DNA from 4 places in the Serratia grimesii genome. Region 4 is predicted to be linked to each of the others. Evidence: predicted binding sites of a transcription regulator. Region 4 holds the regulator's gene; each other region holds the start of a gene.
The links. The regulator LexA, encoded in region 4, represses DNA repair genes until DNA is damaged. The targets are predictions, from matches to a motif close to TNCTGTATGTACATACAGNA.
Positions count from the first base shown of each region.

Region 1: the regulator LexA is predicted to act here: its motif matches at 3,687-3,706, upstream of umuD (translesion error-prone DNA polymerase V autoproteolytic subunit).
Region 2: the regulator LexA is predicted to act here: its motif matches at 3,560-3,579, upstream of SGBXF1_RS10625 (metal-dependent hydrolase).
Region 3: the regulator LexA is predicted to act here: its motif matches at 2,345-2,364, upstream of dinB (DNA polymerase IV).

Region 1 is NZ_LT883155.1:2,790,728-2,798,660, reverse strand. It holds gene zntB (zinc transporter ZntB) at 1-175, shown strand, start outside; gene SGBXF1_RS13155 (VOC family protein) at 393-791, opposite strand; gene ttcA (tRNA 2-thiocytidine(32) synthetase TtcA) at 932-1,864, opposite strand; gene umuC (translesion error-prone DNA polymerase V subunit UmuC) at 1,982-3,250, opposite strand; gene umuD (translesion error-prone DNA polymerase V autoproteolytic subunit) at 3,250-3,672, opposite strand; gene SGBXF1_RS13135 (2OG-Fe(II) oxygenase) at 3,888-4,649, opposite strand; gene SGBXF1_RS13130 (Ada metal-binding domain-containing protein) at 4,646-4,921, opposite strand; gene SGBXF1_RS13125 (2OG-Fe(II) oxygenase) at 4,968-5,660, opposite strand; gene ada (bifunctional DNA-binding transcriptional regulator/O6-methylguanine-DNA methyltransferase Ada) at 5,675-6,745, opposite strand; gene SGBXF1_RS13115 (DNA-3-methyladenine glycosylase family protein) at 6,824-7,474, opposite strand; gene alkB (DNA oxidative demethylase AlkB) at 7,790-7,933, opposite strand, start outside.
Region 2 is NZ_LT883155.1:2,244,926-2,252,858, forward strand. It holds gene phnW (2-aminoethylphosphonate--pyruvate transaminase) at 1-533, shown strand, start outside; gene phnX (phosphonoacetaldehyde hydrolase) at 542-1,351, shown strand; gene SGBXF1_RS10620 (L-cystine transporter) at 1,417-2,808, opposite strand; gene SGBXF1_RS10625 (metal-dependent hydrolase) at 2,992-3,540, opposite strand; gene hxpB (hexitol phosphatase HxpB) at 3,942-4,607, opposite strand; gene SGBXF1_RS10635 (hypothetical protein) at 4,672-5,958, opposite strand; gene SGBXF1_RS10640 (YniB family protein) at 6,154-6,714, shown strand; gene SGBXF1_RS10645 (fructosamine kinase family protein) at 6,755-7,624, opposite strand.
Region 3 is NZ_LT883155.1:947,818-955,750, reverse strand. It holds gene pepD (beta-Ala-His dipeptidase) at 1-1,216, shown strand, start outside; gene dinB (DNA polymerase IV) at 1,269-2,330, opposite strand; gene SGBXF1_RS04440 (glycerophosphodiester phosphodiesterase family protein) at 2,526-3,410, shown strand; gene nqrM ((Na+)-NQR maturation NqrM) at 4,150-4,377, opposite strand; gene SGBXF1_RS04430 (FAD:protein FMN transferase) at 4,385-5,416, opposite strand; gene nqrF (NADH:ubiquinone reductase (Na(+)-transporting) subunit F) at 5,417-6,640, opposite strand; gene nqrE (NADH:ubiquinone reductase (Na(+)-transporting) subunit E) at 6,656-7,252, opposite strand; gene SGBXF1_RS04415 (NADH:ubiquinone reductase (Na(+)-transporting) subunit D) at 7,259-7,888, opposite strand; gene SGBXF1_RS04410 (Na(+)-translocating NADH-quinone reductase subunit C) at 7,881-7,933, opposite strand, start outside.
Region 4 is NZ_LT883155.1:4,676,783-4,684,715, reverse strand. It holds gene ubiC (chorismate lyase) at 126-650, shown strand; gene ubiA (4-hydroxybenzoate octaprenyltransferase) at 647-1,540, shown strand; gene plsB (glycerol-3-phosphate 1-O-acyltransferase PlsB) at 1,601-4,069, opposite strand; gene SGBXF1_RS21840 (diacylglycerol kinase) at 4,219-4,587, shown strand; gene lexA (transcriptional repressor LexA) at 4,709-5,317, shown strand; gene dinF (MATE family efflux transporter DinF) at 5,419-6,759, shown strand; gene SGBXF1_RS21825 (CsbD family protein) at 7,025-7,234, shown strand; gene zur (zinc uptake transcriptional repressor Zur) at 7,328-7,840, opposite strand.

The DNA of each region.
Region 1 (7,933 bases), 1.9 Mb from region 4:
GTCTTTGTTGGCGATGGTGTTTTTACCAACCACCTTTTTGACCGGACTGTTTGGCGTCAACCTTGGTGGTATCCCTGGTAATACAGCCCCCTTTGGTTTTGGGACGTTTTGCCTGATGCTGCTCGCATTGGTGTTCGGTGTGGGCTGGTGGCTGAAGCGACGTCGTTGGCTGTAGCCAAAAAGCCCTGAAAACCCGGTTAACATTGAGCGATATCAACTTTTCCGGGGGGGAAATGGGGCATGATCTCTCTCGCAGGTGAATGCAACGTCAAGCGATGGGCGTTGTGCTCCATAATTGTCTTACTTTCTTATATTTAGAATTACTGCATAGCACATTGATTCATACGATGCCGGTTTAATCACCGGCATTTTTTTGTCTGCAATTTGCCCCGTCAGGCGGCGCTCTCATCCCAAAAACTGGCCTCGATCTTATGCCCGTCCAGATCGCGCACAAAGCAGCCATAATAGGCTTCACCATAATGTGGTCGTGAGCCGGGAGCCCCTTCATCTTTCGCACCAGCCTGCAGTGCCTGACGGTAGAAATCATCAACCTGTTGTTTACTGGTAGCGAAAAACCCTACATGTAGACCGTTACCGGTTGTAGCCGGTTTTCCGTCGATAGGGATCTGCAACCAGAATTCTGGGTAATCGCGTCCATAGCCAATAGCGCCAGGATGTTCTAACACCCGCCGGCAGCCTAATGCGGCAAGTGTGCGATCGTAAAAATCAGCTGCGGCGTCAAAATTATTGCTGCCAAGAGAAACGTGGGATAAGCAGGGGGTGATGTTCATCGGTAATCTCCAGGTGACTGTATAAAAACACAGTATAGGATAAAAAAGGCACTGTCCGATGAATTCTGCTGAAATTGCGAGCGGGATCGACAACTGGAGAAGGAAAATAGCCGCCCGCAGCATGCGGGCGGAATACGGGCTTACTTGATTTCGAGAACGTCTAAACGCACCGGGACGGCGTCATCCGCATCTTCCGGTTGCCAGCCGATCGGCTGCATGGGGATGTCTTCGCGGTCGAAGGCCAGATCGCCACCGTCAACAACGTCACTACCGTGATGGATGCCTTTGAAATCAAACAGGTTAAAGTCACTTAAGTGCGAGGTGACCACGTTCTGCGTTGCGCTGAACATGGTTTCCAGACGTCCAGGGTAACGTTTATCCCAGTCACGCAACATATCGCCAATCACCTGGCGTTGCAGGTTAGGCTGCGAACCGCACAGGTTGCACGGGATAATCGGGAAACCTTTGGCAACCGAGAAACGCTCAATGTCTTTTTCACGGCAATAAGCCAGCGGGCGAATGACTACGTGCTTGCCATCGTCGCTCATCAGTTTAGGTGGCATGCCTTTCAGCTTACCGCCATAGAACATGTTGAGGAACAGCGTTTGCAGAATGTCGTCACGGTGGTGGCCAAGGGCAATTTTGGTCGCACCCAGTTCGGTAGCGGTACGGTAAAGGATCCCGCGACGCAGGCGTGAGCACAGTGAACAGGTGGTTTTGCCTTCAGGAATTTTGTCTTTGACGATGCTGTAGGTATTTTCCTCAACAATCTTGTATTCCACCCCCAGGCTTTCCAGATAGGCCGGCAGAATATGCTCGGGGAAGCCTGGCTGCTTCTGATCGAGGTTGACCGCAATCAGCGAGAAGTTGACCGGTGCGCTCTGCTGCAGATTACGCAGGATCTCCAGCATGGTGTAGCTGTCTTTGCCGCCGGACAGGCAGACCATGATACGGTCACCTTCTTCAATCATGTTGAAATCGGCGATCGCTTGGCCCACGTTACGACGCAGACGCTTTTGCAATTTGTTCAGATTGTACTGTTCTTTTTGACTAACTGTTTGTTGTTCTGACATTTAAATCGTGCTCGTTCTCAATTGGGGGCACTATGGGCATAAAGTTTTAGGCAGCGAGTTTAGCATTCTATGGGCTGCTTGGGTATTTCATCCATACACCCCGCTGATTGCCGATTCTCAATACACGCGAGCACGCGGTAAATCGGCCACCCGTGTGGTGTAAGCGGGAGAGAGAAACTCACGCTTCATCGACCATGTCTGTTGGTTTCCTTGTCCGGCAAACCAGATCCCGGCATGACCGGACTGATTGATTTTATCCAAAGCGGCCATCAAGCGTTCGCTGTTGGGGCGCGGCTGATATTCATCGAACAGGTCTAACTGAGCAACGCCTTGCGAGTAAAAGTCCTGTAGCATAACGCCGGCTTTTAGATAGCGGTGGCCGGGTTGCCAGATCTTGTCAAGGCATCGAATCGCGGCGGCGATGATGTCGCGTGTATCCTGCGTTGGCGTACTGAGCCTGATGCTCGCGGTGTTGCCGTAATACTTTTCATTGGCCGAGAAGGGGCTGGTTTTAACCCATGCATTGATATTCCGGCAATATTGGTGTTCTGCGCGCAGTTTCTCTGCCGCACGGGAAGCGTGCATACAGATCGCCTGATGCATATCCTGGTATTCAGTGACGCGTTCACCAAATGATCTGCTGCAAATGATCTGCTGTTTGGTTGGGGCAAACTCCTCGAGTGACAAGCAGGGTTCACCGCGCAGTTCACGCACCGTGCGTTCAACCAGCACGCTGAAATGCTTGCGGATCATTGTGGTGCTTGCATCCGCCAACTGCAGGGCGGTTTTGATCCCCATATTTTGCAGCTCTTTGGTTAAGCGGCGTCCGATCCCCCAGACTTCCGCAACCGGTACCTGTACCATCAATTTTCGTTGTCGTTCCAGGTTGGAAAGATCAACCACGCCTTGGGTCTGACTCCATTTTTTCGCCGCGTAGTTCGCCAGTTTTGCCAGCGTCTTGGTCTGGGCAATACCGACGCCGACGGTGAGGCCGGTGCATTGCAGAACGCGGGTGCGTACCTGGCGCCCGAACGTGGCCAAATCGACACAATTTTCTATCCCGGCAAGATCAAGGAAGCTTTCGTCGATAGAGTACATTTCGGTCCGAGGTGCCATTTCTTCGAGCACGGCCATCACTCGCATCGACATATCGGCGTACAGCTCGTAGTTGCTGCTGAATGCGATGCCGCCGGCACGCTCAAAATCGCGCTTTATTTTGAAATAGGGCGCGCCTGTTTTCAGGCCCAGGAGCTTTGCCTCTTTGCTCTGTGCCACCACGCAACCGTCGTTGTTCGACAGCACAACAATCGGTCGGCCACGCAGGTCTGGACGCCACAGCGTTTCACAACTTGCATAGAAGTTGTTTACATCGGCCAGGGCGTACATTATTTCAGCCTGGTGATGGTTGAAACCACCACGCCGACGATGCTCAAATCGTCGCTGTCCTCGCGCAGCGGTATTGGCCGGAATTTCGAATTCATTGGCTCAAGCTGTTTTACAGGATGCAGGCACAGGCGCTTAACCGTAAACTCACCTGCGATACTGGCGATCACGATATCGCCGTGGCAGGCACTAATGCTTCGATCGACAACCAACATGGATCCGTCGGTGATCCCGGCTTCGATCATGCTTTCTCCTGAGGCGATCAGAAAGTAAGTCGCCGAAGGGTGGCTAATACAGTACTCGTTGAGGTCAATCCGCGCGTGTATGTAGTCTTGCGCTGGGCTGGGAAAGCCCGCAGGGACGTTATCGGCGTAAAGCGGAATGAACTGTTTCTCTGGGGTTGGTGTGGGGAAAAAGTGTTTCATAATGCATTTCTCTATACTGTTTTTATATACAGTATAGGCGTATTTTAGCCATTACAACCATAAAGAAAGTCAGGGGCGAGACAATCCTCAGCTATCCCCTTGTTGGGCAAGATGATCCTCTCGGAAAATTTTTAGAGTGTGGATCACTGGGCCGAATATCAAAGAGGCTTACGCTTGGAAAGGTTGGTCTGGCAGAGTACCTTGCTGGGGTTAATCTAATTCGCATCGTGGAAAATAATGCCCATGGAATATCGCTCCCCCCGAGAGATCCGGCAGACACCATGCCGCAGATTCACCCGATAATACCCCCTGGATGAACGAACCGGGCGATGATTTACGGCCAGCACGACGGCATCCCCCAGTTGTAGAGGGACAACCTCTGCCTGGCCGGTTTTTTTGGGGTTACTTTCAGTCAGTAAAAGTTCTCCCCCGTCAAAATCCTGTCCGGGCTGGCTCAATAACACGATCACCTGGAAGGGGAAAACATGTTCACCATACAAATCCTGATGCAGGCAGCAGTAATCATCAGCCTCATACCGCAGTAATAGCGGAGTAGGGCGGCGCTGACCCGCATCATGGCATCGTTGCTGAAAGTCCTGATAACTGACCGGAAACCGGGCGGGTATGCGCATTGCCGCATGCCAACGATTCGCGACAGGTGCCAGAACAGGATACAAAGATTGTCGTAACTCTCCGACAAGATCGGGAAGCGGATTACTGAAATATTTATAATCCCCTTTCCCAAACGCATAGCGTTCCATAACGATATGACTCCGGAATCGCTCGTCACTGAAAAAAAGTCCTGCCATCTGTTGGCATTCTGCTGGCGTCAATAATGAAGGCAATACGGCGTATCCGTCCTGACCCAGAGATGTTTCGACGGCCAGCCAGTCATATCGCTGGTATCGGTTTTTATTCATATCCGTCGTGACCCTAAGCTGTGAGGTGTTGGCAGAAACCGGAAATAAGCTGTTCATAGGGATACCTTCTGCTGATTTTTTTTGGTTTCAGGCGCTAGCGCTGACTTCCAGGCTGCATACTCTTCTGGCATGCAGATGGCACAGGGACGGTATCCTGCCGCAATCGCCGTGGCCTTATTGGCAAAGAATACTCTGTGACGGACATATCCCCCGCGTGCGATAGCTTGCAGAGCAGCCCGACAATCCAGCCTGCCATATAGCCTACTTCGCCTATGTCCGCCCAGCGTGCCTGGAAGGGGACTTTCCTGCACATGCCCTGTTTCATCCATCAGAAGATATCTTTTGTGGTCACTGGCCATCGGTTGTTACCTCCAGTCAAGCCTTGCAGTGGAAAGACATTTCCAGCCCGACCCGCAATCCGGAACGCACACGGCTGATGGCATGCCGGCTGGTTACCCGGTAATAACCTTTCGTTCCGCGAAAGGGCCTTTCAGCCGTCGCGATAATGGCCATGTCTCCGGGTCTGAGTGGGACTACCAGGGGCCGTGACTGCATCCGGGGGCGTTGTTCTGTCATGACAAACTCGCCGCCAGTAAATTCATTGTCGGGCTCCGGCAGTACGGCCACAATCTGGAGAGGGAACAAGTACTCCCCCTCGTTTTGCTGGGTAAGACAGGCATAATCCCCTGCATTCAGCAGGTTCAGATGGGTCAGTTCGTGGACTTGCCCGGCATCCTGATTGATTTTCCGAAACGTTTCCCACTCTCCGGGATAACGAAACCCGACATCGAGGACCTCATTCCAGCGGTTAGCCGTGGGTACCAGATAGCGATACAGGCTTTCCCGCCACGCCGCGAGCGAGGAAGGCAAACCAGAAGAATAGCAATGCAGTGTCCCGCAACCTGAATCACGCTGCTCCAGTGTTTCGACCCTATGGTCAGCAGCGGTCAACTCGTGATAGTTGCTGGCATCCAGCATCCCGGACAGCAGCGCATATCCTTCAGCATCCAATTGATTGTTAATGTTGTTCCAGTCAATCTCTTTCAGCCGGGTCAACGTATTCAGCATGGTGAGGCTCTCCATCAGATATCTGTAGCCGTTTCCCGGCGCAGCAATTCACGTTTGCGCTCAATACCCCAGCGGTATCCAGCCAGATCACCGTTCTGCCTTACGACACGATGACAGGGAATGGCAACCGCAATGTGGTTAGTGGCACAGGCACGAGCAACGGCCCGAACCGCTTTGGGCGAACCGATCTGTCGGGCAATGTCTGCATAGCTGACGGTGGTGCCGGGGGGAATATCCCGGAGGGCTAGCCAGACACGCTCCTGGAACGCGGTCCCCTGAACATCCAGAGGAAGTTGCAGCCCAAGAGACGGGGCTTCAATGAAGCCCACCACCTGTGCAATAAGTGATTCAAACTCACTGTCACAGCCAATGAGCTCAGCCTTCGGAAATTGATCCTGCAGATCACGAAGTAATGTTTCCGGGTCATCACCCAGCAGAATGGCGCAAATTCCCCGCTGGCTTTGCGCGACCAGAATGGCGCCCAGCGAGCATTGCCCAACGGCGAACCGGATAATCGCCCCAATCCCTCCTGCCCGATAATCACGAGCGCGCATGCCAAGTAACTTATCCGATTCTTCATAGAAACGGCTGTTTGAGTTATACCCTGCATCATAGATGGCATCGGTAATTGAAGCGCCCGGCTGGGTCAGCTCCTCACGCAGCTTACGGGCCCGGTAAGCTGAACTGTATTCTTTGGGGGTCAAACCGGTTTCAGACTTGAATAGTCGATGAAAATGGAACGGGCTCATTCCGATTTCTTGCGCAATATCTTCCAGACGCGGAGGTGTCTCGGCAGCTTCGACCATGCGGCATGCTCGGGCGATCAATTTTGCACGACTTTCTGCTGCACTGGTTTTGTCCGCAACCGCCCGGCGGCTGCTCCGGTAACCTGCAGCCACGGCGTCTTCCTGTGTGCGGAAAAAGACTACATTCTCACGTTTTGGCAGGCGGGCGGTCGAGCTGGGGTGACAATAAACACCGGTGGTACGCACAGCGTACACAAAATGTCCGTCCGCACCTGCATCACGCAACTGAACGGCCATCCAGCGTTCGTCATCGGTCTGATATGCCGTGGTTTTGCTCATAATAAATGTCCCATCATTAGAGTAACGGAGACAGGGTAGAATTTAATTCGACCGCAAACACTCCGATTCTTGCTGGCATTATTCCGATTTTGGTAAACGCCAGAGATACCATGCTGCCACGGTTCTGAAAGGCCTCCAGGCCAGGCCAATATCCCGCATCTGACGTGCCGTTGGTGAGCTTTCCAATTTTTTTAATCTCCGAAAACCGTCCCTGACCCCCAGGTCGTCTACGGGCAAAATGTCAGCACGCTCCAGGGAGTAAATCAGGAACATTTCTACCGTCCAGCGTCCTACTCCACGTAAGGAGGTAAGCCTGTTGATAAGCTCGTCATCGGGCATAGCCAGCGCAGTAGAAAGGTCAGGTACGATCCCTTCCTGTTGTGCATGGGCAATCCCCAGAATGCTGGTGAGTTTGGCGGCAGAGAAGCCACATTGACGCAAACATTCCGGGTCGCAGGCCAGCAGTTGTTCTGACGTAGGAAAGCGCTGTGATGGAAACAGTGACAGCATGCGTCCCAGAATGGCATCACCGGCTTTTGCATGCAGCTGCTGATAAGCAATTGCCCTGATTAGCGCTTCATAAGGCTCTCTTTCCGGTCGGGTCTCATGCCGGCAATGCCCAGTCTTTCTGATATGCTCTGCCCAGTCACTGTCGAGTGATGACAAAAACAATTCAGCATCACGGCAGACGTCCTGGGTCAGAACCGTGGCGGTGGTTGTATTATTCACTGTTGTATCCTGAAATCGTCTGGCAAGTTGTCGTAAGGGCCTTATTCAGGCCAGGCAGGTTACGCCGCTTTGTTCCAACAGGTATACCCCGCCATCATTGAGATGTAATTCCCGCAACCCTTCATGAGTAATCGCCCAGCGGGCCTGGTCAGCGGCGACCAGACTGTCAAAATAAGCGATGACAAGCTGCCTGGCGAGGTCCTTTGGGGGGAGATCATGATAGGGGGGCTGGAGGTTCATTTTCAGTATTGTTCCCGTCTGTTATCTGGAGGGGCAGCATTTTATGGTTCCCGGCTTACCGTCAGTCACCATCAATCATCCAGCCCTGCGGAAGGTGAAATTAATCCGTCGCGATCCTAATAAGGGGTGCGGATTATCTTTGAGTGGCATGACGCCGTGGTAACGAAGCCGGTCAACGCCTCCCCACACCATGACATCACCGTGCTGAAGGAACACTCT
Region 2 (7,933 bases), 2.4 Mb from region 4:
CTGCCAATAAATGCATTCAGGGCGTGCCGGGTTTTGCTTTTGTGATAGCCCGACATCGCGAGTTGGAAAAGTGCATTGGACGTTCCCGTTCGCTGTCGCTGGACTTGTATGCCCAGTGGCGCTGCATGGAAGATAACGCCGGCAAATGGCGTTTTACATCGCCCACTCACACCTTACTGGCTTTTGCGCAGGCGCTGCGCGAGCTGGAGCAAGAAGGGGGCATTAATGCGCGTAACGCCCGTTACTGCGCTAACCAGCAACGTTTAGTCGCAGGGATGCGCGCACTGGGGTTTGAAACGTTGCTGGATGACGAACTTCACTCACCGATCATCACTGCCTTTTATTCGCCTAAGGCAGAAAGTTACCGTTTCTCAGAGTTCTATCAGCGCCTGAAGCAACAGGGCTTCGTTATTTACCCAGGGAAGGTATCGCAGAGCGATTGCTTCCGTATTGGCAACATTGGCGAAGTGTATCCGCAGGATATAGACCGTTTGCTGGCCGCGGTCGGGCAGGCAATGTACTGGGAGCGATAAGGATAAGTATGAACCAGATTAATGCAGTGATTCTCGATTGGGCTGGCACGACGGTGGACTTTGGTTCTTTTGCGCCGACGCAGATTTTTGTCGAGGCCTTTAAGCGGACCTTTGATATCGACATTAGCTTGGCTGAAGCACGTGTTCCAATGGGGTTGGGCAAATGGCAGCACATTGAAGCCTTGGGTAAACTGCCGGCGATAGATGCACGCTGGCAGCAACAGCTCGGCCGTTCTATGAGTCATCAAGATATTGATAGGTTATACCAAGCCTTTATGCCGTTGCAAATTGCCAAGGTCGTCGACTTTGCCGACCCCATTGAGGGGGTTCCGCAGGTGATTGCAGCGTTACGTGCACAAGGGATCAAGATTGGCTCGTGCTCGGGTTATCCACGTGCGGTAATGGAGGTGCTGGCACCTGCGGCGGCGCAGCGTGGTTATGCTCCGGACCACTGGGTGGCGACGGATGATTTGGCCGTTGGCGGCCGTCCCGGTCCGTGGATGGCGTTGCAAAACGTGATTATGCTGGGTATTGATGCTGTGGCGCATTGCGTTAAGGTGGACGACGCCGTGCCAGGTATCAGTGAAGGCATCAACGCGGGAATGTGGAGCATCGGGTTGGCTCTGTCTGGTAACGAATTCGGCGCTACCTGGGAAGAATACCAGCAAATGGGTGGTGCGGAGATTGAACGGCGACGAAAGCTGGCGGCGGACAAGCTGTATGCTGCTGGGGCACACTATGTGATTGATACATTAGCACAACTGCCGGGGGTGATTGCCGAAATCAATCAGCGGTTGGCGAGTGGCGAACGGCCATAGTCGTTTCGCAAACATAAAAAAACCGGGGCTGATGAAAGCCCCGGTTTTTTTAGTGCTGACGAAATTTACTGGTGAGCCAGTTCGACTTCGTCTTCGCTGTCCATAATGGACTTGTCAGTTTGCTTCATCAACTGGCTGGTGATGGTACCGGCAGCCATAGAACCGTTAACGTTCAGTGCAGTACGACCCATGTCGATCAGCGGTTCAACCGAGATCAGCAGGGCAACCAGGGTAACTGGCAGGCCCATTGCCGGCAGAACGATCAGTGCGGCGAAGGTTGCACCGCCACCCACACCGGCAACACCAGCAGAGCTGATGGTGACGATACCGACCAGGGTGGCAATCCACACCGGGTCCAGCGGGTTAATACCGACGGTTGGGGCAACCATGACTGCCAGCATCGCCGGGTACAAGCCCGCACAGCCATTCTGGCCAATAGTGGCGCCGAACGAGGCCGAGAAGCTGGCAATGGATTCCGGAACGCCCAGACGACGGGTCTGCGCTTCCACGTTAAGTGGAATGCTGGCAGCGCTGGAGCGGCTGGTAAAGGCGAAAGTGATGACCGGCCATACCTTGCGGAAGAACTTCAGCGGGTTAACGCCGGTGAATGCCAACAGGGCGGCATGCACTGCAAACATGATCGCCAGACCCAGATATGAGGCGACGACGAAGCTACCCAGTTTGATGATATCGTGGACGTTAGAGCTGGCGACCACTTTGGTCATTAGCGCCAATACGCCGTATGGCGTCAGCTTCATCACCAGACGTACCAACTTCATTACCCAGGCCTGCAGGGTATCAATCGCCACCAGCACGCGTTCGCCTTTAGGCTTGTCGTCTTTCAGCAGTTGCAGCGACGCCACACCGAGGAAGGTCGCGAAGATCACCACGCTAATGATCGACGTTGGGCTGGCACCGGTCAGATCGGCAAACGGGTTTTTAGGAATGAAGGACAGCACCATCTGCGGTACGGTCAGATCAGCCAGTTTGCCCACGTAGTTGCTTTGGATCGCTGACAGACGCGCGCTTTCTTGCGCCCCTTGTACCAGACCTTCAGCGGTCAGGCCAAACAGGTTGGTCACCAGCACGCCCACCAGTGCCGAAATCAGCGTGGTGAACAACAGGGTACCGATAGTCAGGAAGCTGATTTTGCCCAAAGAAGAGGCGTTATGCAGCTTGGCAACCGCGCTCAGAATAGAGGCGAATACCAGCGGCATCACAATCATTTGCAGCAGTTGCACATAGCCGTTACCGACAATGTTGAACCAGCTGATGGATTCTTTCAGTACCGGGTTGTCCGAGCCGTATACCAGTTGCAGTGCCAGACCGAACACCACGCCCACGACCAGGCCGACCAGTACTTTTTTCGCCAGACTCCATTGCTTATGGCGGGTTTGCGCCAACAGCAAAAGGAGGGCGACAAAAATCACCACGTTAATAACGAGCGGAAGATTCATCCCCAATGTCTCCAATATTTTTTCTTATATAAAAATGGCTATGCACCATGGCGTAGCAATACTAAATATCGTAACAGTTTGCGCAGTGGCTCACTTATATCCAAATGGAATTTGATATAACTCCGCGCATTAATTTGTTTAATTAATGTACTCAATGGGTATTAAGTGGCCACTTTTTTGTGATCACAGTCTGATATTTTTTATTTGCTCAAAATATGACTGCACTGGGATGGTGCACCCGCCTTGCCAATAGATAGCGAAAGCCACCAGGCATAGACACAGAGCACGCTCAAGTTGATTGCCTTTCTGAGAATTGAGCAGTGGCAAGCGAAAACGCCAACGGCAGGGCCAAAGTAAGGGCACACCAGCAGGGGTAAGCATATCTGCCAGCAGGTGACTGAAGTAACCAATGATCATAGCGTGCAGTACATCGGGAGGGATAGGCCAGCTGCGCGGTACATCAAGCTGGAACAACGCCATCCCACCCGCGATCGCCAGTAAGCTATGGGTAAAGCCACGGTGGCCAAATGCGCGTGAAATGGGAATGGCAATCCAGCGCAGGCGCTGACCCAGCACCGATTTGGGGTGATCGATATCGGGGAGTAACGACGTCAACAGCGCGGCAGGGATGATATGCCACCAGTCGCCGGTGGCCAGCTCCGGTGTTACCTCGGCCTTCTTGGCGAAAATCGCGCAAGCGACAGAGAAAATAAGATGTCCTTCCGCGGTCATACTGCTGTTCCGGCTGATAAACTGTTAATTTATCCAGTATATGGGAAAATTCCCAGTAGTGGAAGCAGTTACCCTGTAACCAATTGTTTATTTTACCCGGTTTTACAAAGGCTTGTTGCCTCTCAATGATTAATTATCGGCCATTTTTCCAGGACAGGGTTTGTAACGCGGGAGAAAGCGCCGGGCGGTAGGGTTAGGGTGTGTGGCAGTGACAGCCTGCGCCAAACGCCCGGTACTTTCTTATTGCTCCAGCATAAAGAGGGCGGCACAGTAACTCAATAAAAATGAAATAACGTTTTATTTATTTTATGACGAAAGGCGGGTTTTATAAATTAACTGGTGCGTTTTAGGTGGGGCAAAGACATGCATCATGGCATCGGGGTAAACCGATGCCATGAAGATTACGCCAGGTGGTCGGGTGTCAGCTGTTCGAGACTTTCCAGCTTATGGTCCGCCAATGCCCAGCGTGCATCGTGCCGGTATTCGTGCGCAGGGATAACAATTGAACGCATTCTCGCGGCCTTGGTGGCAATCATACCGTTAAATGAATCTTCCAGCGTAATGCAGTGCAGCGGATCGCTGCCGAGGCGTTCGGCGGCGATCAGATACACCTCCGGATGCGGTTTGCTGTAAGGCAAATATTCGGCGGATACCAGTTGGTCAAAGTAGCCTTCGAGATCAAACATCTTCAGCACCTGCTGCTGCATGTGCAGTGGCGAAGCCGAAGCCAAACCGATATTCAGATCCAGACTGCGGCACAGCTCCAACGCTTGCTGTACGCCCGGCAGTAATGGCCGTCTCTCACGGACTAACTCGATGGCACGCTCGATAATCCGACCGGAAACCTCTTCCTGTGAAGCGCCTTGCCACGGCATGGCTTGGTACCACATTTTCACCACCAGATCGATGCGCAGACCCAGGGTATCTGGCAATTTGTGGCGGTCAGATAAATCCAGCCCCAGTGCGCCAAAGATATCCAGTTCCGCCTGTAGCCACAGAGGTTCTGAATCAATCAATAAACCGTCCATATCAAAAATAGCGGTTTCAATACGTTGCGAATAGGCCATTAGCGGTTAACTCCTGCCGACGCCGGTGAATGTGCCCGACACTTTACCATCGCCCGTGATGAGACTAAAACTTTTGCCTGCGCGGTTGAGCTTTGCCGTAGCGCAGAATCCGCCACATGTCCTGCAATTTTGGCCACCAGCGCTGGTGTTGACGTTCGGTAACTTGCTGTAGCATCCGTGCATAATCCAGCACCAACCCCGGTGTCCAGGTCATGCTTTCTCCACGGCTACGCAGGACCGCGAGCATCCACAAGTTAGGATCGAGTATCAGCAACAGGAAGCGCCGCCACAGATGTTTATCGCCCAGCACGCCTTCCAGTGCACTGTCGAGCGCCAAAATGACCGTGGTGGAACAGTTACGACGGGTCAGATTGTAGGTGGAGTCCTGATGATAGCGCTGCCAGAACGCGCGTAGCGCCGTGGGATTATAGCGATGGAACTGAATTTTCTTGTCCGGTGGGCACCAGGCTGCTACTTCTTGTTGCAAGTCCGGTAGAAAGCGGCCGTCAACGTTGTTTTTCTCGCCGGAATGCAGCAACTGGCGAAAGTCCTGTGCAGACTGGCTGATATCGTTAAGTGGGTAATGGCTGATATATACGTCCGGTGCCAGCGCCAGGGCGGCGTGACCGGTAGAGATATTACCGTTGCCGTCGACGGCAGCGATGTAGCGATCGACGATGTAACGTCGGCGGGCATCTTTTGCTGAACCTATCGGCGTCCAGATATACAGGGTGAGTGGGGTGGCTTCATCTGTCCCCGAAGACGTGGGGTGTGCTGGCTCGTGGTTCTTATTCAGTGCAAAAGTCTCTAACCGTCGGGCAATACGTAACAGTGCCCAACCGGAAAGCAGAATCATCACACCGAGGCAAAAAGGCACCGTCATCCGGTGAGGTACGGGCCAGCCGATAAAAATCATCAATGAAAGCAGGATTTCGCCACCCCCTGCCAATGCGACTGTCTTCCAGCGGCTGTGTTGGATGACCGTGGAAGAGGCAATTCGCACGGCACCGTCGAGCAGCAACGCGCTGCCAAATACCAGAGTGGCGACGATGTTATCGTCGGCTGGCACGTCCAGCACTAGAAAGGCCAGAAACAAGAAGCCGAGCCCCTTCAACAATACCGGGCGGCTGGCGGAGGAGCCAACCACCAGTGCGGCGGAAATGGCCACCAGTCCTTCGAGCGCCAACAGTACCGCCAGTGCATCCAATGCCAGTACGGAGCGGCCGTCCTGCAAAACGTCGAACAGCATCAGTGCACCGACAGCTATCCAAAACCAGCCAAACAGCACCAACATGCGTCGCTGGCTGTGCAGTGCCTTCGCACCCAGCAATAAGATAATCAGGCGAATCATGCGGGCTCCCGTCTAAACGAACTCATTTAACTATATAACGATTTAATGGTAACGCGCGGTCGCTATTAATCTGTCGACTTTGGATTATCCCGGCTACGCTTGTAGCACAGTAACGCTGAAGAAAACGATGGGCGAGCTTCAGTAACTACAGGTAGACTTAGGCAATTACGGTTACGTCACTTACAAGGGGAACACATGACGTATCAACAGGCTGGGCGGATCGCCATTATAAAACGTATTCTTGGTTGGGTGGTTTTCATCCCTGCATTGCTATCGACGCTGATCTCTATGTTGATGTTTGTGTATCAGCATAGTGAAAAGACGAAAGGCATTAATGCGGTGATGCTGGATTTCGTTCACGTAATGGTAGATATGGTGCGCTTCAATACGTCGTTTCTGAATATCTTTTGGTATAACTCGCCGGTGCCGGACGTTGAGAAAAGTTTGTTCAGTGGTTCTAATCTGATGTTCATCATCATTTATATTCTGATTTTTGTCGGGCTGGCACTCCAGGCTTCTGGCGCGCGTATGTCGCGTCAGGTGAAATTTATTCGCGAAGGATTGGAGGATCAAATGATCCTCGAGCAGGCCAAGGGCAGCGAAGGCCATACACGTGCGCAGCTGGAAGAACGTATCACTCTGCCGCATCACACCATTTTGCTGCAATACTTCCCGCTGTACATTTTGCCGGTGGTGATTGCTGTGATTGCCTGGTTTGTAATCAAGCTACTCGGCCAGTTGGCTGGCGCGGCTTGAAGTCAGATGAAGACAAGGCGCTGCGTTCAGCGCCTTGATGTTACTGTGGTTCAGGATGCAACAATACATCCACTGCTCGCTGAGCCCTGACCAAATGCTGCCCACCAAACAGATTGCTACGGTTAAGCAGATAATACAGCTGATACAGCGGCTGACGTTCGATAAAACCGCTCTCTAAGGGCCATACGCTCTGGTAGCCATCATAAATCTGCGGTGGCAACTCCGGATATAACGGCAGCATTGCCAAATCACATTCTCTGTCTCCCCAATAACAGGCCGGATCAAACAGCAGCGGACCGTCAGCGGTCATAGCGCAGTTAGCGGGCCACAAATCGCCGTGCAGCAGAGAAGGCTGTGGCTGATGGTGTTGGAGCCGCAGATAGACGATGTCGACAATTTCATCAATATCACCAAAGGTCATGCCTTTTTCCGCCGCCATTTGTAACTGCCAGCCAATGCGTTGTTCGGCAAAAAACTCTGACCAGCGTCGTTGCCAGGCATTGGGTTGGGGGGTAGTCGACAGATCGTTGTCGAAGTCGAGGCCGAACTGCGGTTGCTCACTCCACTTATGCAGAGAGGCCAGCTGTTGGCCAAGACAGTAAGCGCCGTGGGCGTCAAAGGGTTTAAGGGGGTGGTATTCCAGTAGTAGGAAACTGTAATCACGATCGCTGCCAACGCCGTACACCTTAGGTACCCGCACGGTTTTACTGCGTGCCAGTAATGCCAATTGGTCGGCTTCAGCGGTAAAGATGGGTAGCAGTTCCCGCGCATCGCATTTGACAAAGACCTGCTTGTCACCGTAACTCACGCGCCACGCCGGGTGAATATCGCCCCCGGGCAGTTCGATTCTTTCGCGAATTTCTGCGCTGCCAAGATGTTCACTTAACAGACGACTAACGGCTTGCCACATGGTACACCCCCTCTGTGCTGCCTGCGAATTCATTAGGTTAGCGTCTTTAGCCTTGTGAAAACACGACCTGGCGCACAGCTGGCACCAACAATCGGCGATTTTCTCGCCATCCGTGTTTGCTCAAAGTATATACGCTATTGATTAATTTAAGCACTGTGCATGTTGCAACTTGGTGGCATGAGGGTGATGTTTATTAGGCTGATTGCATATGTCGCAACAATAGAACCTTTAGATAGTCTTCGTTATCAATGAGATGAGAACAAATGGAGCCAAACCAGCAATGGCAGCGCGGTGAATACCTGATCACCT
Region 3 (7,933 bases), 1.4 Mb from region 4:
GAAAAATAACGACACGGTGCACGACTTCACCAAGGATCCGATTCAGCCATACATTGACGGCGAGTGGATTAAAGCACGCGGGACCACGCTGGGCGCCGACAACGGCATCGGTATGGCTTCTGCACTGGCAGTGCTGGCCGACGACAGCGTTGAGCACGGGCCGCTGGAAGTACTGCTGACCATGACCGAAGAAGCAGGTATGGACGGTGCATTCGGGCTGCAAGCTAACTGGCTGCAAGCGGATATCCTGATCAATACCGACTCTGAAGAAGAAGGCGAGATCTACATGGGTTGCGCCGGTGGTATTGATTTCATCACCACCCTGCCACTGCAGCGCGAAGCGGTACCTGCCGGTTACCAAACCCTGAAGCTGACGATCAAGGGTCTGAAGGGCGGTCACTCCGGTGCCGATATCCACGTGGGTCTGGGCAACGCCAACAAACTGCTGGCACGCTTCCTGTTTGATCATACCGCTGAGCTGAACCTGCGCCTGCTGGATCTGAATGGCGGTACGCTGCGCAATGCTATCCCGCGTGAGGCCTCTGCGGTGGTTGCCGTACCGGCCGAAAAAGCCGATGCGTTGAAAGGACTGACCCAGGTGTTCCTGGCAACCTTGCAAAATGAACTGGCCGCAAAAGAGAAGAACATTACCGTACTGCTGGAGCCAACCACAAGTGCGTCTCAGGCAATGACCGCCGACTGCCAGCAGCGTTTCGTCGCGCTGCTCAATGGCACGCCAAACGGCGTGATCCGCATGAGCGACGCAGTAAAAGGCGTGGTAGAAACCTCACTGAACGTGGGCGTGGTCACCACCAGCGACAGCGAAGCAGAAATCATCTGCCTGATCCGCTCACTGATCGACAGTGGTAAAGATTATGTGGTAGGTATGCTGACCGCTCTGGGCCAGTTGGCTAACGCCAAAGTGGCACCTAAAGGTGGTTACCCGGGCTGGCAGCCTGATGCTGACTCACCGGTCATGCATCTGGTGCGTGAGATCTATCAGGATCTGTTTAACAAAACACCAAACATCATGGTGATCCACGCCGGTCTGGAATGCGGTCTGTTCAAAAAGCCGTACCCAAATATGGATATGGTGTCGATTGGGCCAACCATCACCGGGCCACACTCGCCGGATGAGCAGGTGCATATCGAAAGCGTGGGCCTGTACTGGAAACTGCTGACCGCACTGCTAAAAGCGATCCCGGAACGCGCGTAATATTACAGATGACTTAGTGATCAAACCAAGGGCGCAAATATTTGCGCCCTTATTATTCCCATGGCAGCAGCAGTTGCCGCTCAAGTTGGGGATCCAGTAGCGTTACGTGCAACCCGACCAGACGCACACCACGCCCTTCACGCCGCTCACGCCATACCTGCCGTGCCACGTTGATCAAGTCGTCTTTATTCAGCACCGGCCAGACATGTTCCTGCGTGGTTTGCTGAAAATCCTGAAACTTCAGTTTTACCCCTTGCCGGGCGATATGCAGATCCGGTTTCACTTTACGCAACCGCATCTCCAGCTCGGGATAGAGCTTATCGACGATCAATGTTTCGCACTCTTCCCAGTCATGGATATCTTCCGCCAGCGTACGCTCTACTCCCACCGATTTGCGCAACCGTTCCGGCGAAACCTCGCGCAGATCGATCCCCTGACAGCGTTCCCACAGCACTCGGCCAAACTTGCCGAAGCGCTTTAACAAGGCAACCAGATCGTACTGCTGCACATCTGCGCAGGTGATCAGCCCCACTTCTTCCAACCGTTTCGCGGTCACTTTGCCCACGCCGGGGATTTTGCTCAGCGGCAGCTGCTGTAAAAATTCCGGCACCTGTGCTGGCGTGATGACGTATTGGCCATTCGGCTTGTTCAGCTCTGAAGCAATTTTGGCGAGGAACTTGATGGGCGCGATACCGGCTGACGCAGTGAGGTTCAGTTCATCGGAAATAGCCTGACGGATTTGCTGGGCGATCAGCGTCGCCGAGCCGTTGCACTGGGTGCAGTCGGTCACATCCAGATAGGCTTCATCCAGGGATAGCGGTTCAATCAGTGGGGTATAGCGCGCAAAGATTTCGCGGATATGTTGTGAGGCTTCTTTATAGGCAGCCATACGGCCGGGCAACAGTTTAAGATGCGGGCAAAGCTTGAGTGCCATTGCCGTCGACATCGCGCTGTGCACACCATAACGGCGTGCCGGATAATTGGCGGTACTGATCACCCCACGTCGGTCGGCACTGCCGCCGATCGCCAACGGAATATCGCGCAAACTGGGATCATCGCGCATTTCTACCGCAGCGAAGAAGCAGTCCATATCGACATGAATGATTTTACGCATCGCGCCTCCAATAACACTGTATAAGTATACAGGCAAAAATGGAAAGCTCAAGCCTCGGTTCAGTTCGGAGAAAACAGGGTTTCAACCAATTATCTTCGACTTGTTAAAAAAGCGTAATTTTTCAATAGTACGCTGTGGAAATTAATTACCTCAGTGACTGACAACAATAACGCTTCGCACAGGATGGCACCCTACATGAAAACATTATCGGTCTATTTGTTCGCTTCTGCCTTATCCCTGATATCTATTGCCGCTCAGGCTGCCCCCGCCATTATTGCACATCGGGGTGGCACCGCCGACGCACCTGAAAACACCCGCGTCGCCATTGAAACTGCATTGAAAAACGGCGCCGACGCTATTTGGATCACCTTGCAGGAGTCCAAAGACGGTGCAATCGTGCTGTACCGCCCTTCTGATCTGAAAGCGCTGACCAACGAACAAGGATTGGTGTCCGCCTTTACCGCCGCGCAGTTGGCAAAAGTCGATGCAGGTTGGTCATTCGCCAAAGATGATGCACACCCGTTCCGGGGAAAAGGTATTGGCATTCCAAGATTGGATGAGATTCTGGATGCTTTCCCCAAGGTCAACTTCTATCTGGATATCAAGTCACCGGACGCTGATCCTGTTCAATTCGGCAAAGCCCTGTTGGCGACATTGGAGAAGACCAACAGCTTGGACCGCACACGCGTGTATTCCACCGATGCCAAATATCTGCAGGCGCTACCGAAAGCCATTAAACGCTTTGAGACCCGCGATGAAACCCGTGACCTGCTGGCAAATATCAGTCTGTCGCATCAGTGCGAGCTGAAGCCAGACAATCAGCAACCGCGTTGGTACGGGTTGGAGCTGAAGCGTGAAGTAGAAGTGGTGGAAAAATTTACGCTGGGTGAAGGGCGTTCCAAGGCGTTTTTAACCTGGGATAAAGAATCGATCGACTGCTTCCGTTCGCAAGGGCCGGCACACATTATTCTGTTCGGTATTAACTCACCGGCGGAATATCAGCAAGCGCTGGCGCTGGGTGTAGATGGCGTGATGGTCAACTCCCCGGCCGAGGCGAAGAGTTTCCGTCAGGCCAAATAATTACGCTGCATACGCCTAATGCCGTTCAGTTAAGCCTGACAGATTATTTGTTGGTATCTGTTAGTTGCGTGTAAAGGGAATTGCCACAAACGTAGGGCAATTATCTGTAAGAACAATGTCCGGCAATTGGAGGGGCCGAAGGCGCGGCCCCTCCAACCCCGCCTTCGCTTAACACCCTCAGTCTGCTACGCAGATACCCTTGCGGCGTCACCGTTGTCGGGCGGGTCGTCTACGACAAACGTCCCTGTTTGTCTCGCCTCAACCGGCCTTCCCTGGCCGGTTGCCCCTGACAACGCCTCCTTGCTCGGCAGACGGTGATGCGCGCTCAAGGTCAACACCCGCATTGGCTGCCACCGGGCAACATATGTCATCAGTTTGACGTTGCGTGATGAAAGACAGTGAAAATGATGAGATGAGCACGCTGTTGGGCGCCCTTGAAGACGCCGAACGCAGGAGTGGCGCATAGGCGAAACCGCCATGGACGGCGGTTTCAGGCGAGACAGGCAGGGACGCCTGTCGTAGCCGGCCGTGATGCGGCGTGACGAAGAGAGGGAAGTTGGCGAAGCCAACCGTCTGATGGGGCAAAGGCGCGGGTTGCAAGGGACCGCGCCTACGGTCCCTTGCTCGGTCGGAGCGTATAAACCGCATAAAACCGCGTAGGTTTATCGACCGAAACGTTGCTCACACGCTTGGATAAACACTAACTGACAAGCATTTACGCCGCTTGCTTCCCAGTTATTCAGAGGATCCGGTGCTTTTCCAACTGCTTCTGACGCATCGCCTCTTTCTCCAAACGCTTCTTACGCGCATCGCAAGGCTCCGGGCAATCACACACTTTATCCATCCCCAGCGCTGTAATACCACCACAGCTGCCTTGCAGACTCTTGCGCTTGAACACATAGCCCAATGACATTCCGCCGACAATCAGCAGAAACAACACGAAGCTGGCGACAAATACGGTCAACATAGCGACCTCACGAATTGTTGTTCAAATAGGGTTTAAACGCATCGGAGTAGCGCTCTTCAAAACCGGTCGCGGTTTTCACAATCATGAACACCGGGATCCCCATCAGATTCGCCAACGCCATACCGCGTTCCGGCCCCAAAACGTTCAGCCCGGTCGACAAGCCATCGGCAGCCATACAGGTAGGGCTTAGCACCGTGACCGACACTAAATGGTGATGGATCGGTCGGCCTGTGATTGGATCGATAGTATGCGAATAGCGCACGCCGCCCTGCTCGAAGTAGTTGCGGTAATCGCCCGACGTGGCGATCGACATCTCGCCCGGCTGGATCACCAGTTGCGCCTTCTGCTCCATACCCGCCGTCGGCCGTTCAATGGCGATACGCCACGGCTTTTTCTCACCGTTGTGGCCGCGAGTACGGACTTCGCCGCCAATATCTACCATATAGTTTTTGACCTGCTGCGATTGCAGATACTGGGCAATCACATCCACACCATAGCCTTTCGCGATCGAAGAAAGATCTACGTATAACTCAGGAATGCTCTTAACCAACGCATTGCCCTGCACCGACAATTTGTCGATACCGGTCCAGGCGCGACGCTGCTCCAGTTCGGCAGCGCTCGGTACCTTTTCCGGTCGCCCTTCAGGTCCGAAACCCCACAGATTAACCAACGGCCCGACGGTCACATCCAGTGCACCGTCGGTGACGCGGTTGATCCGTAGCGCTTCCAGCACCACTTCAGTCGTGGCGGCAGAGACCGGGAAAGGTTTATCCACTACGCGGCTGGCATTGAAGCGGCTCAGTTCAGAATCAGGCCGGTAGGTCGACATTTGATCGTTGACCAACTCCAACCGCTTGTCGATCTCCGCCTGCATTTTGGCGGCAGACGGCGTGTCATCGCCGGTAACATAGCGGATCGAATAAGACGTCCCCATGGTTTTACCATCAAGATTCACCTGCTCCGGCCCGCAGCCAGTCAATAACAGGGTGGCGCTCAGCGCCACCGTCGTTATTAACCCCTTCATTGCCCATCCACGCATTTAGCCACCAAAGTCATCAAGCATGATATTTTCGTCTTCGACACCCAGATCTTTCAACATCTTGATCACCGCAGCGTTCATCATTGGCGGACCACACATGTAGAACTCGCAGTCTTCCGGCGCGGGGTGATTTCGCAGATAGTTTTCCAACAGAACATTATGGATAAAGCCAGTGTAACCCGTCCAGTTATCCTCAGGCTGCGGATCGGAAAGTGCCACATGCCAGGTGAAGTTCTCGTTCTCTTCCTGCAACCGGTTGAAATCGTCCTCATAGAACATTTCACGCAGTGAACGCGCACCGTACCAGAAGGTAATTTTGCGTTTCGACTTCAAACGATTGAGCTGGTCAAAGATATGTGAACGCATCGGTGCCATACCCGCACCACCGCCGATGAAGATCATTTCAGCGTCGGTGTCCTTGGCGAAGAACTCACCGAACGGACCTGAAATGGTCACCTTGTCACCGGCCTTCAACGACCAAATGTAGGAAGACATAATGCCCGGCGGCACATCCGGATCACGCGGTGGCGGCGTGGCGATACGCACGTTGAGCATGATGATGCCCTTTTCGTCCGGGTAGTTCGCCATCGAGTAGGCACGCACGGTGGTTTCATTAACCACCGAACGGTAGCGGAACAGGTTGAACTTGTCCCAGTCACCACGGTACTCGTCCGGCACGTCAAAATCGGCATAGCTGATATCGTGTGCCGGCGCTTCGATCTGGATAAACCCACCAGCGCGGAACGGCACGTCTTCACCGTCAGGGATTTTCAGTTTCAGCTCTTTGATAAAGGTGGCTTTGTTATCATTGGAGATAACCTCGCACTCCCATTTCTTCACGCCGAAGATCTCTTCCGGTAACTCGATTTTCAGGTTCTGCTTCACGTTCACCTGACAGGCCAGTCGACAACCTTCTTTCGCTTCACGCTTGTTGATGTGCGACAGTTCGGTCGGCAGAATATCGCCGCCGCCCTCTTTGATCACGACTCGACACTGACCGCAAGAACCGCCGCCGCCACAGGCAGACGAAACAAAGATCCCTTGGCTGGAGAGCATATTCAGCAGCTTGTCACCCGCCGGAGCAGTAAAGCTTTTGTCCAGATCGCCGTTCACTTCCACCGCAATGTCACCGGTGTTCACCAGTTTTGATTTGGCGAACAGGATGAGCAACACCAGCACCATGACGATGCCGGTAAACATCGCGACGCCTAAAATAATTTCCATAAATTCTTCCCGCCTTTACAACTGAACACCGGAGAAGGACATAAAGCCCAACGCCATCAGCCCGGTGGTGATAAAGGTAATGCCCAAACCGCGTAACCCTGCGGGGACATTGGCATACTTGAGTTTTTCGCGGATACCCGCCATCGCGACAATCGCCAACATCCAGCCGGTGCCGGAACCGAAGCCGTACACCACCGATTCGGCGAAGTTGTAGTCACGTTGCACCATGAAGGAAACGCCACCGAAAATGGCGCAGTTCACTGTGATCAATGGCAGGAAAATGCCGAGTGCGTTGTACAGCGACGGGAAGAAGCGATCGAGGATCATCTCCAAAATCTGTACCAACGCGGCAATTACGCCGATAAAGGTAATGAAGTTGAGGAAGCTCAGATCAACACCTTCCACCAGCGCGCCATCACGCAGGATCAGGTTGTAGACCAGGTTGTTCACCGGTACGGAGATCCCAAGCACCAAGGTCACCGCGATGCCCAAACCAAAGGCGGTCGATACCTTCTTCGACACGGCCAGGAAGGTACACATCCCCAGGAAGAACGCCAACGCCATGTTCTCAACGAACACTGCGCGTACAAACAGGCTGATATAATGTTCCATCGGCCATTACTCCTTTTCGATCTGCGCTGGTTTCAGGGTGCGTAGCGCCCAAATCAGCAGGCCGATGATAAAGAACGCACTCGGTGCCAGCAGGAACAGGCCGTTCGGCTGATACCAACCACCGTTCTGCACCGTTTCCAGCACGGGAATACCAAACAGCTTGCCAGACCCGAACAGCTCGCGCAGGAAACCGACCAACACCAGGATCACCCCGTAGCCCAGGCCGTTGCCGATACCGTCCATGAAACTCTCGATTGGCGGTGACTTCATGGCATACGCCTCAGCGCGGCCCATCACAATACAGTTAGTGATGATCAAACCGACAAACACTGATAGCTGTTTGGAGATCTCGAACGCATAGGCACGCAACAGCTGATCGACCACAATGACCAATGAAGCGATAATTGCCATCTGCACGATGATGCGCACACTGTTTGGAATATGGTGACGGATCAGTGAAATAAAGAAGCTGGAAAACGCCGTTACCAACGTCACTGCAATGGTCATCACCACTGCGGTCTCCAGCTTGGTAGTCACTGCCAACGCAGAACAGACCCCAAGCACCTGCAAGGCGATCGGGTTGTTGTCGAACAGCGGCCCCAAAAGGACCCGTTTAATCTCTTTGGAATCAGCCATTTTTCAGCGCTCCTTCACGAACTTTTTTCAGGAACGGGCCAAAGC
Region 4 (7,933 bases):
TTGCTACGTGCTATCCCACGAATCTGCCTGCCGCTTTTGAATTTCTGCGTTACAATGGCTCTCTGTTAACAGTTTGTATGGTCTGGCGCGGCCGCAGGGCGCGGCGTCAGGCATGGAGTAGAGCAATGTCTGGCAATAGGGATTCCATCTTGCCGCCGCTGGAGTGGTTATCTGTGCAACATCCTCCGGTACCCGCCGCTGTAAGCGACTGGCTGATGGAGCTAGGGTCGATGACTCGCCGTTTTGAGCGTCACTGTGGGCGTGTGCACGTTGAACCACAGCGCGAATGTTTTGTTACCCGCGATCAACTGGGTGAAGAGGCTGAACACTTGCCGGACAGCCCGCGTTACTGGCTACGTGAAATCGTGTTATTGGGCGACAACCAGCCTTGGTTGCTGGGGCGTACGGTGATCCCTCAGGAAACGCTCACTGGCCCGGATTTGGCGCTGGTGGATTTGGGTACGCTGCCACTGGGGCGTTATCTGTTTAGCAGCAATGAGCTAACCCGCGATTATATTCACATGGGGCGGCAAGAGAGCTTGTGGGCGCGTCGCTCCCGCCTGAGACTGGCGGGTAAACCGCTGTTGCTGACGGAACTGTTTTTACCAGCTTCGCCACTGTATGCGGCAGAAAGTACGGACCCAGAATGATGAGGAGAGGAAATACCTTGGAGGGAAGCGTGATTCAAAGCAAGTGGCAGGCTTATAGCCATCTGATGCGCATTGATAAACCGATTGGCACCTTGTTGTTGCTGTGGCCAACTCTGTGGGCGCTGTGGCTGGCGGGGCAGGGCGTGCCATCGCTGTCTATCCTGTTGGTGTTTGTGGTTGGGGTCTTCCTGATGCGTGCAGCCGGTTGCGTGGTGAATGACTATGCCGATCGCGCCGTCGACGGCCACGTAAAGCGGACTGCCGGGCGTCCGATGCCAAGCGGCAGAGTTAGCGAGAAAGAAGCCAAAATTCTGTTTGTGGTATTGGTACTGATCTCATTCGGGCTGGTGCTGACGCTGAATTCAATGACCATTTGGTTGTCACTGGCCGCGTTGGCATTGGCATGGGCTTATCCGTTTATGAAGCGGGTCACGCATCTACCGCAGTTCGTACTGGGTGCTGCCTTTGGTTGGGGCATTCCCATGGCTTATGCTGCTGTGAGTGAGTCGCTGCCTCTGAGCTGCTGGCTGCTATTGCTGGCCAATATCTGCTGGACAGTGGCTTATGACACGCTGTACGCCATGGTTGACCGTGATGATGACTTGAAGATTGGTGTTAAATCCACGGCCATTTTGTTTGGGCGTTACGACAAACTGATCGTTGGCTTACTGCAACTGGCCACGCTGTTGTTGTTAGTCTGGGTTGGCTATCTGGCTCAGTTGAGCGGGGCATTTTACTGGTCGTTACTGCTGGCAGGTGCGCTGTTTATCCACCAGCAAAAGCAGATCGCGACCCGTGAGCGCGAGGCCTGCTTCAAGGCATTCCTGGACAACAACTACGTTGGGTTAGTGCTGTTTATTGGTATCGCGCTGAGTTACTGGCAGGCTTAACGGGCCACTGGCAATAAAAAAGGCACCCGAGGGTGCCTTTTTCGTTTCCGTAACAACGGATTACTCGTCTTTTTCTTCAACTTCTTCGAGTGCAACCGACGGCGCGTTGGTTTCCGCTGGCATGCTGACACTCTCAATGGTCAATTTGATCTCTGGGGTGATCAAATCGCTCAGCATGCTGTACACCTCCATGGTGTGCTCACGAACTGCATCGCCAATATCGTTGATATAGCCTTCTTCACGCAGCGTTGCCACCAGGGTTGAGAACACTGCTTTGTCGAAGAACTCTGGCGCGTTGATGCCGTGCAATACCGACAGACGCTGGGCCATAATCCGACTCTCTTTCTCCAGTGCACCGCGATTAATGCTCGGATTCGCACTGAGGATCGACATGGTTATGGCGTAGCGTTGCAGCGTTTCGCGGATACCGGCGGCCAACAATTGCAATGGTCGGATGCGTGCTGGATTCAGAACCAGTTCGTCACCCTTATCGCAGATCAGTTGCTGACGGATCATTTCCTCGATCAGTGGTCGCAGCACTTCGGACAGTTGTTCCTTGTCGTTGTGCAAGAACAGCTCAGCCTTCAGCATTGGGTAAATCAACCCAATCTGACGCAGCAGTTCGGTGCGAGAAACGCGGCGATGATGCATCACGATCGTGGCTATCAGTGAAGGTAGCACCAGCAGATGATGGATATTATTGCGGTAATAGGTCATCAGGACTGCCTGCTCGCGTGGCAGGATGATGATATCGCCGATATTATCCTTCTCGACCTCAAACTTATTCATGTTCAGCGCGTGATCCAGCAGCTCATCTGGCGTCTGGGTCGGTACGGTGACATCGCTGGCATAAGGCACATTGCGCATCAGTTGCAGATAGCATTCAAGCTGCTCCAGCAACTGCTCACGGGTCAGCGAGCGTTGGCGTGAAGCCAGTAGCGCCGTGGAGCACAAGTTCATGGCGTTAGCCGCGGCGGCATTGTTGATGCGCACCATGATCTTGGCCGCCAGATCGTTAACCGTCGGCGTCAACCAGCTTGGGCGTTGGGATTCGATAGGATCAATCGATTCACGCCATTGAGGCACGTTCTGGTTCAGGTAAGTGGTCAACGGCAGTGGATCACCGAAGTTGACATAACCCTGGCCGAGATTACGCAGCTTGCGCAGACCACGCAGCATCTGCAGCAGGCTCTCTTTTTCCTTGGTCGCGCCACGCAATTCTTTAGCGTAGGTGCCCACCTCCATCACGTGCTCGTAACCGATGTAGATCGGCACCAGTGTGATCGGGCGAGAACCGCCGCGCAGCATTGCCTGAATGGTCATCGACAGAGTGCCGGTCTTCGGTTCCAGCAGACGTCCGGTACGAGAACGACCACCTTCGACAAAGTACTCCACTGAGTAACCACGGCTAAAGAGTTCGCCGAGGTATTCGCGGAACACCGTCGAATACAGTTTGTTGCCTTTGAACGTCCGGCGGATAAAGAAGGCACCCAGGCGGCGGAAGATCGGGCCAGCCGGCCAGAAGTTGAGGTTAATACCGGCGGCAATGTGTGGCGGCACCAGGCCCTGGTGATACAGGACGTAAGAAAGCAGCAGGTAGTCCATGTGGCTGCGGTGGCAGGGCACATAAACGATCTCATGGCCGTCTTGTGCCAACTGACGCACGCGTTCGGCGTTGGTGACGTTGATACCTTGATATAACCGGTTCCAGGTCCAGCTCAACACGCGGTCGGAAAGGCGCACAGTTTCATATGAGAAGTCAGCAGCGATTTCTTCCATCAGCGCAATGGCGTTCTGCTGGGCTTTCTCATGGGAAATTTTCTTGCTGCGCGCTTCGTCTTCGACTGCTTTCTCGATCGCTTTGGACGCCAACAGTTTGTTGAACAGGTCCTGACGGGCCGGCAGGCTTGGGCCAACGGCTGCCAGACGCTGACGCGAGAAGTGCATTCGTGCTACGCGCGCCAGTTTTTGTGCGATGGTTTTGTCCGTGCCGTGTTCCGTCGCCATGCGACGCAGCGAAACGGTGTTGGAGAAACGCACAAAGCTGTCGCGGCCGAGCCACAACACGGCAAAGAACTTCTGTACACCGTTAAGCAGGCGCAGATGCGGCGTGCCATGGCCTTCGCGGCCTGGAGAACGACCAAACATCACTGAAACAGGCAGCATCTGAATATCGAGATCCGGATTACTGCGGTGCAGATCCAGATAGTCGTGAAACAGTTTTACTGACTCTTCTTTCGGTGTGTAGTAGCGGAATACGCGCGGGCCGTCGTGAATAAACACGTGGCTAGGCAGCACGGTACCGTCTATCTCCAGCGGATTGAGGGGATCGGGCAGATCCTGCGCCAGGCACTGGGTGCGTAGCGTCAGTAAATCCGCCTTGGAATTATAAGGTAAAACATACAAAATCGGCCGTGAGGGATCCAACCCTAACTCCGTGACCGGATCTGAAGGGATAACCTTACTTCTTACCAACAATTTGAGTGGTAAATTCAATAGTTTATAATAAATTTTACGCCAACCTGACATAACAACGTGAAGCCTCTTGTTAGCAATGCGCCGCAAGCATACCAGAAACCGGGTAGCAGATCTGTGGTGTTGGAAAACCGAGAGCCGGAAGCATTTCCTGGCCTAGACTCTTTAATTATGACTTACCTCTGTGAAAGGCACTAAAAAACATGGCAAACCAAGCAACCGGCCTGACCCGTATTATTAAAGCCGCCGGCTACTCTTATAAAGGCTTTTCCGCTGCCTGGCAGCATGAAGCTGCATTCCGCCAAGAACTGGTGGCGACCGTGCTGGCTATCATACTGGCGATTTGGCTGGACGTGGGTGCGATAGCACGCATTTTACTGATCGGATCGGTGCTGCTGGTGATGATCGTCGAGATGCTCAACAGCGCGATTGAGGCGATTGTCGATCGGGTGGGTACTGAACATCATGAGCTTTCGGGCCGGTCGAAAGATATGGGGTCGGCGGCAGTTTCACTGGCAATTATTTTGGCACTGTTTGTCTGGGGCTCGGTACTCTGGCAGCACTTTGCCTGAGTGGGGTGGCCCTGTTGCGACATGGGTCGCTAATCCCTGATTTTTATTCATTCTTCGGTTCCCAAGCCGCACTTACCTGTATATACTCACAGCAAGACTGTATAAACAAACAGGGGGCGGAATGAAAGCACTAACTACCAGACAGCAAGAGGTCTATGATCTGATTCGCGATCATATTTCGTCCACTGGCATGCCGCCAACGCGCGCCGAAATCGCCATGCGTCTGGGGTTCCGCTCGCCAAATGCTGCAGAAGAACACCTGAAAGCATTGGCGCGTAAAGGCGTCATCGAGATCGTCTCTGGTGCGTCGCGCGGCATTCGTTTGCTGATGGAAGATGAAGAAGGTTTACCGCTGATTGGCCGCGTGGCCGCTGGTGAGCCGCTGTTGGCGCAACAGCATATCGAAGGGCACTACAAAGTGGATCCTTCCTTATTCAAACCGAGTGCAGATTTCTTGCTGCGGGTTAACGGTATGTCGATGCGTGATATCGGTATTCTCGACGGCGACCTGCTGGCGGTACATAAAACTCAGGACGTACGTAACGGCCAGGTCGTTGTGGCGCGTATTGAAGACGAAGTCACAGTTAAGCGTCTGAAAAAACACGGCAATGTCGTTGAACTGCTGCCAGAAAACAGTGAGTTCCAACCGATTGTGGTTGATCTGCGCCAGCAGAATTTCACCATTGAAGGTCTGGCGGTCGGTGTGATCCGCAATGGCGACTGGGTTTAATCCCCACGCCCGAACATCGTTCTCTGATTTAAATCGCCCCAGCTCTGGGGCGATGTCATTTCTGACTGATTAAAACCGCACTGCCACGGGAACATTTCACTATGCGCCTGATTTCTGCTTTTACCAGCGATACCGATAAAGCCTTGTGGCGTCTTGCGCTACCGATGATCTTTTCCAATATCACTGTGCCACTGCTTGGGTTGGTCGACACAGCGGTCATTGGCCACCTGGATAGTCCGATTTACTTGGGGGGCGTGGCGGTTGGCGCGATGGCCACCAGCTTCCTGTTTATGCTGCTGCTGTTCTTGCGCATGAGTACCACCGGGTTGACGGCACAGGCGTTGGGCGCACAAAACCCGCAGGGATTGGCACGCGCCTTTATGCAACCGCTGTTGCTGGCGGTATTGGCCGGTGTCGCTATCGTGTTGCTACGCCATCCGTTGATCAATACGGCACTGCATATTGTCGGCGGCGATAACGCGGTGCTTGAGCAGGCACGGTTGTTTCTTGAAATCCGTTGGCTGAGCGCGCCAGCGGCATTGGCAAATATGGTGATCTTGGGCTGGTTGCTTGGCGTGCAATACGTGCGGGCGCCGGTCGTTCTGCTGATTGTCGGTAATCTATTAAATATCGTACTGGATATCTGGCTGGTGATGGGGCTGGGGTGGAATGTTCAGGGGGCGGCGACAGCGACGGCTTTGTCTGAATATGCCACGCTGCTGCTGGGGCTATGGCTGTCCTGGCGTGTAATGCGCATACGCGGTATTTCGGTACCCATGTTGCGCCATGCCTGGCGCGGAAACCTCCGGCGTCTGCTCGCGCTGAACCGCGATATTATGTTGCGCTCACTGTTGCTGCAGCTGTGCTTGGCATCGTTGACTATCTTCGGTGCCAGACTTGGCGGTGACGTAGTGGCAGTCAATGCGGTACTGATGAATTTACTGACCTTTACCGCTTATGCGCTTGATGGTTTTGCCTACGCGGTAGAAGCGCACTCTGGTCATGCCTATGGCGCACGCGATGATAGCCAATTGCGCAAGGTGTGGCGGGCTGCTTGCCGACAGGCCTGTTTGGTGGCGCTGGCCTTTGGTGTGGTTTATGCGTTTGCCGGGCAGCAAATCATTGCGGCATTGACCTCGCTGCCAGAACTGCGCGCGATGGCGAGAGACTATCTGCCTTGGCAGGTGGTGCTCCCGCTGGTAGGGGTGTGGTGCTATTTACTGGATGGCATGTTCATTGGTGCAACTCGCGGCGCAGAAATGCGTAACAGCATGGCCGTAGCGGCTGCGGGCTACGGCTTGACGCTGTTAAGCGTGCCTGTCTTGGGCAACCATGGATTATGGTTGGCGCTGGCGGTCTTTCTTGCGCTGCGTGGCATCGCGCTTGGATGGATTTGGCACCGTCACAGGCTGCGCGGCAGCTGGTTTTCAACCGCGCAATGATGTGATTTTCTCACTAAAACATAAAATTCATTTATGTTTTAATTTGTATTTTGTTACATATTATCGCCTGCGAATAATGTCGCATAGGAAGTTGTTTGTTGGCGTTTTTTTCTTATTTTTGATTTAAAAATGGATTTTAATTCTGGTTTTTATTTGTTTGTCGCTATCTGCTTCTATAATTAATCATGTGGCTGGCGAAGTGAACGGGGATTCTCCTCGGCCAGCAGGATCTGAAACTGATTCACCACAGGTTAACGGAGATACTATGAACAAAGATCAAGCCGACGGTAACTGGAAGCAGTTTAAAGGGAAAGTGAAGGAAAAATGGGGCAAGCTGACCGATGACGATCTGACGGTCATCGAAGGGAAACGCGAACAGCTTGTCGGTAAAATCCAAGAGCGTTATGGCTACCAGAAAGAGGCGGCCGAAAAAGAAGTGAAGTCTTGGGAAGATCACAACAAATATCGCTGGTAGAGCGATAGGCAGCAGCAGATTGCGGCCAGAAGCTTGGTGTCTCCCCCCTTGACGCCAAGTCTGCAGACACAGGGAGGTGCCTGCTAACCCCGCTTATTTCTTCTTGATAGCAATGCTATGGTCATGTTCGCCGCAATCATGCTTGCTGTCGCAAGCTTCTACTTCAACGCAGGCGACGCACAGACCGTGTGCTTCCACTACGCTATGACGCAGGACAAAACCCGACTCTTTAGCCAGTTTTTGCAGCGTATCTTCGATCCCTTCAGTCGTGCGTTCTGTCACCTGACCGCAGCGATCACAAATAAACAGCGCGGAAGTATGCATCGGTTGTTCAAAGTGATGACACAGCACGTAGCTGTTGGCTGACTCGACCCGGTGAATGAAGCCTTGTTCCAACAGGAAGTCCAGCGCACGGTAAACCGTTGGCGGTTTGGCTTGGGGTTCAGCGACGCGCAGCAGATCGAGCAGGTCATAAGCGCTGATGGCACCGGGCTGTTGTGCCATCAGGCGTAACACTTCCAGCCGCTGCGGTGTCAGTCGCACATTGCGTTGCTGACAGAGTTGTTCAGCCTGCGCCAGCAGTTTTTCCTGGGTGCTTGAGTTCATGGCAAATTTCCCGGTACGTAAAAAAGCCGATTTTACCATGGTTCAGCCAAATCGCCGAGAGTCGGCCCCTTTTCCTCTGAGATGGCGCATTAA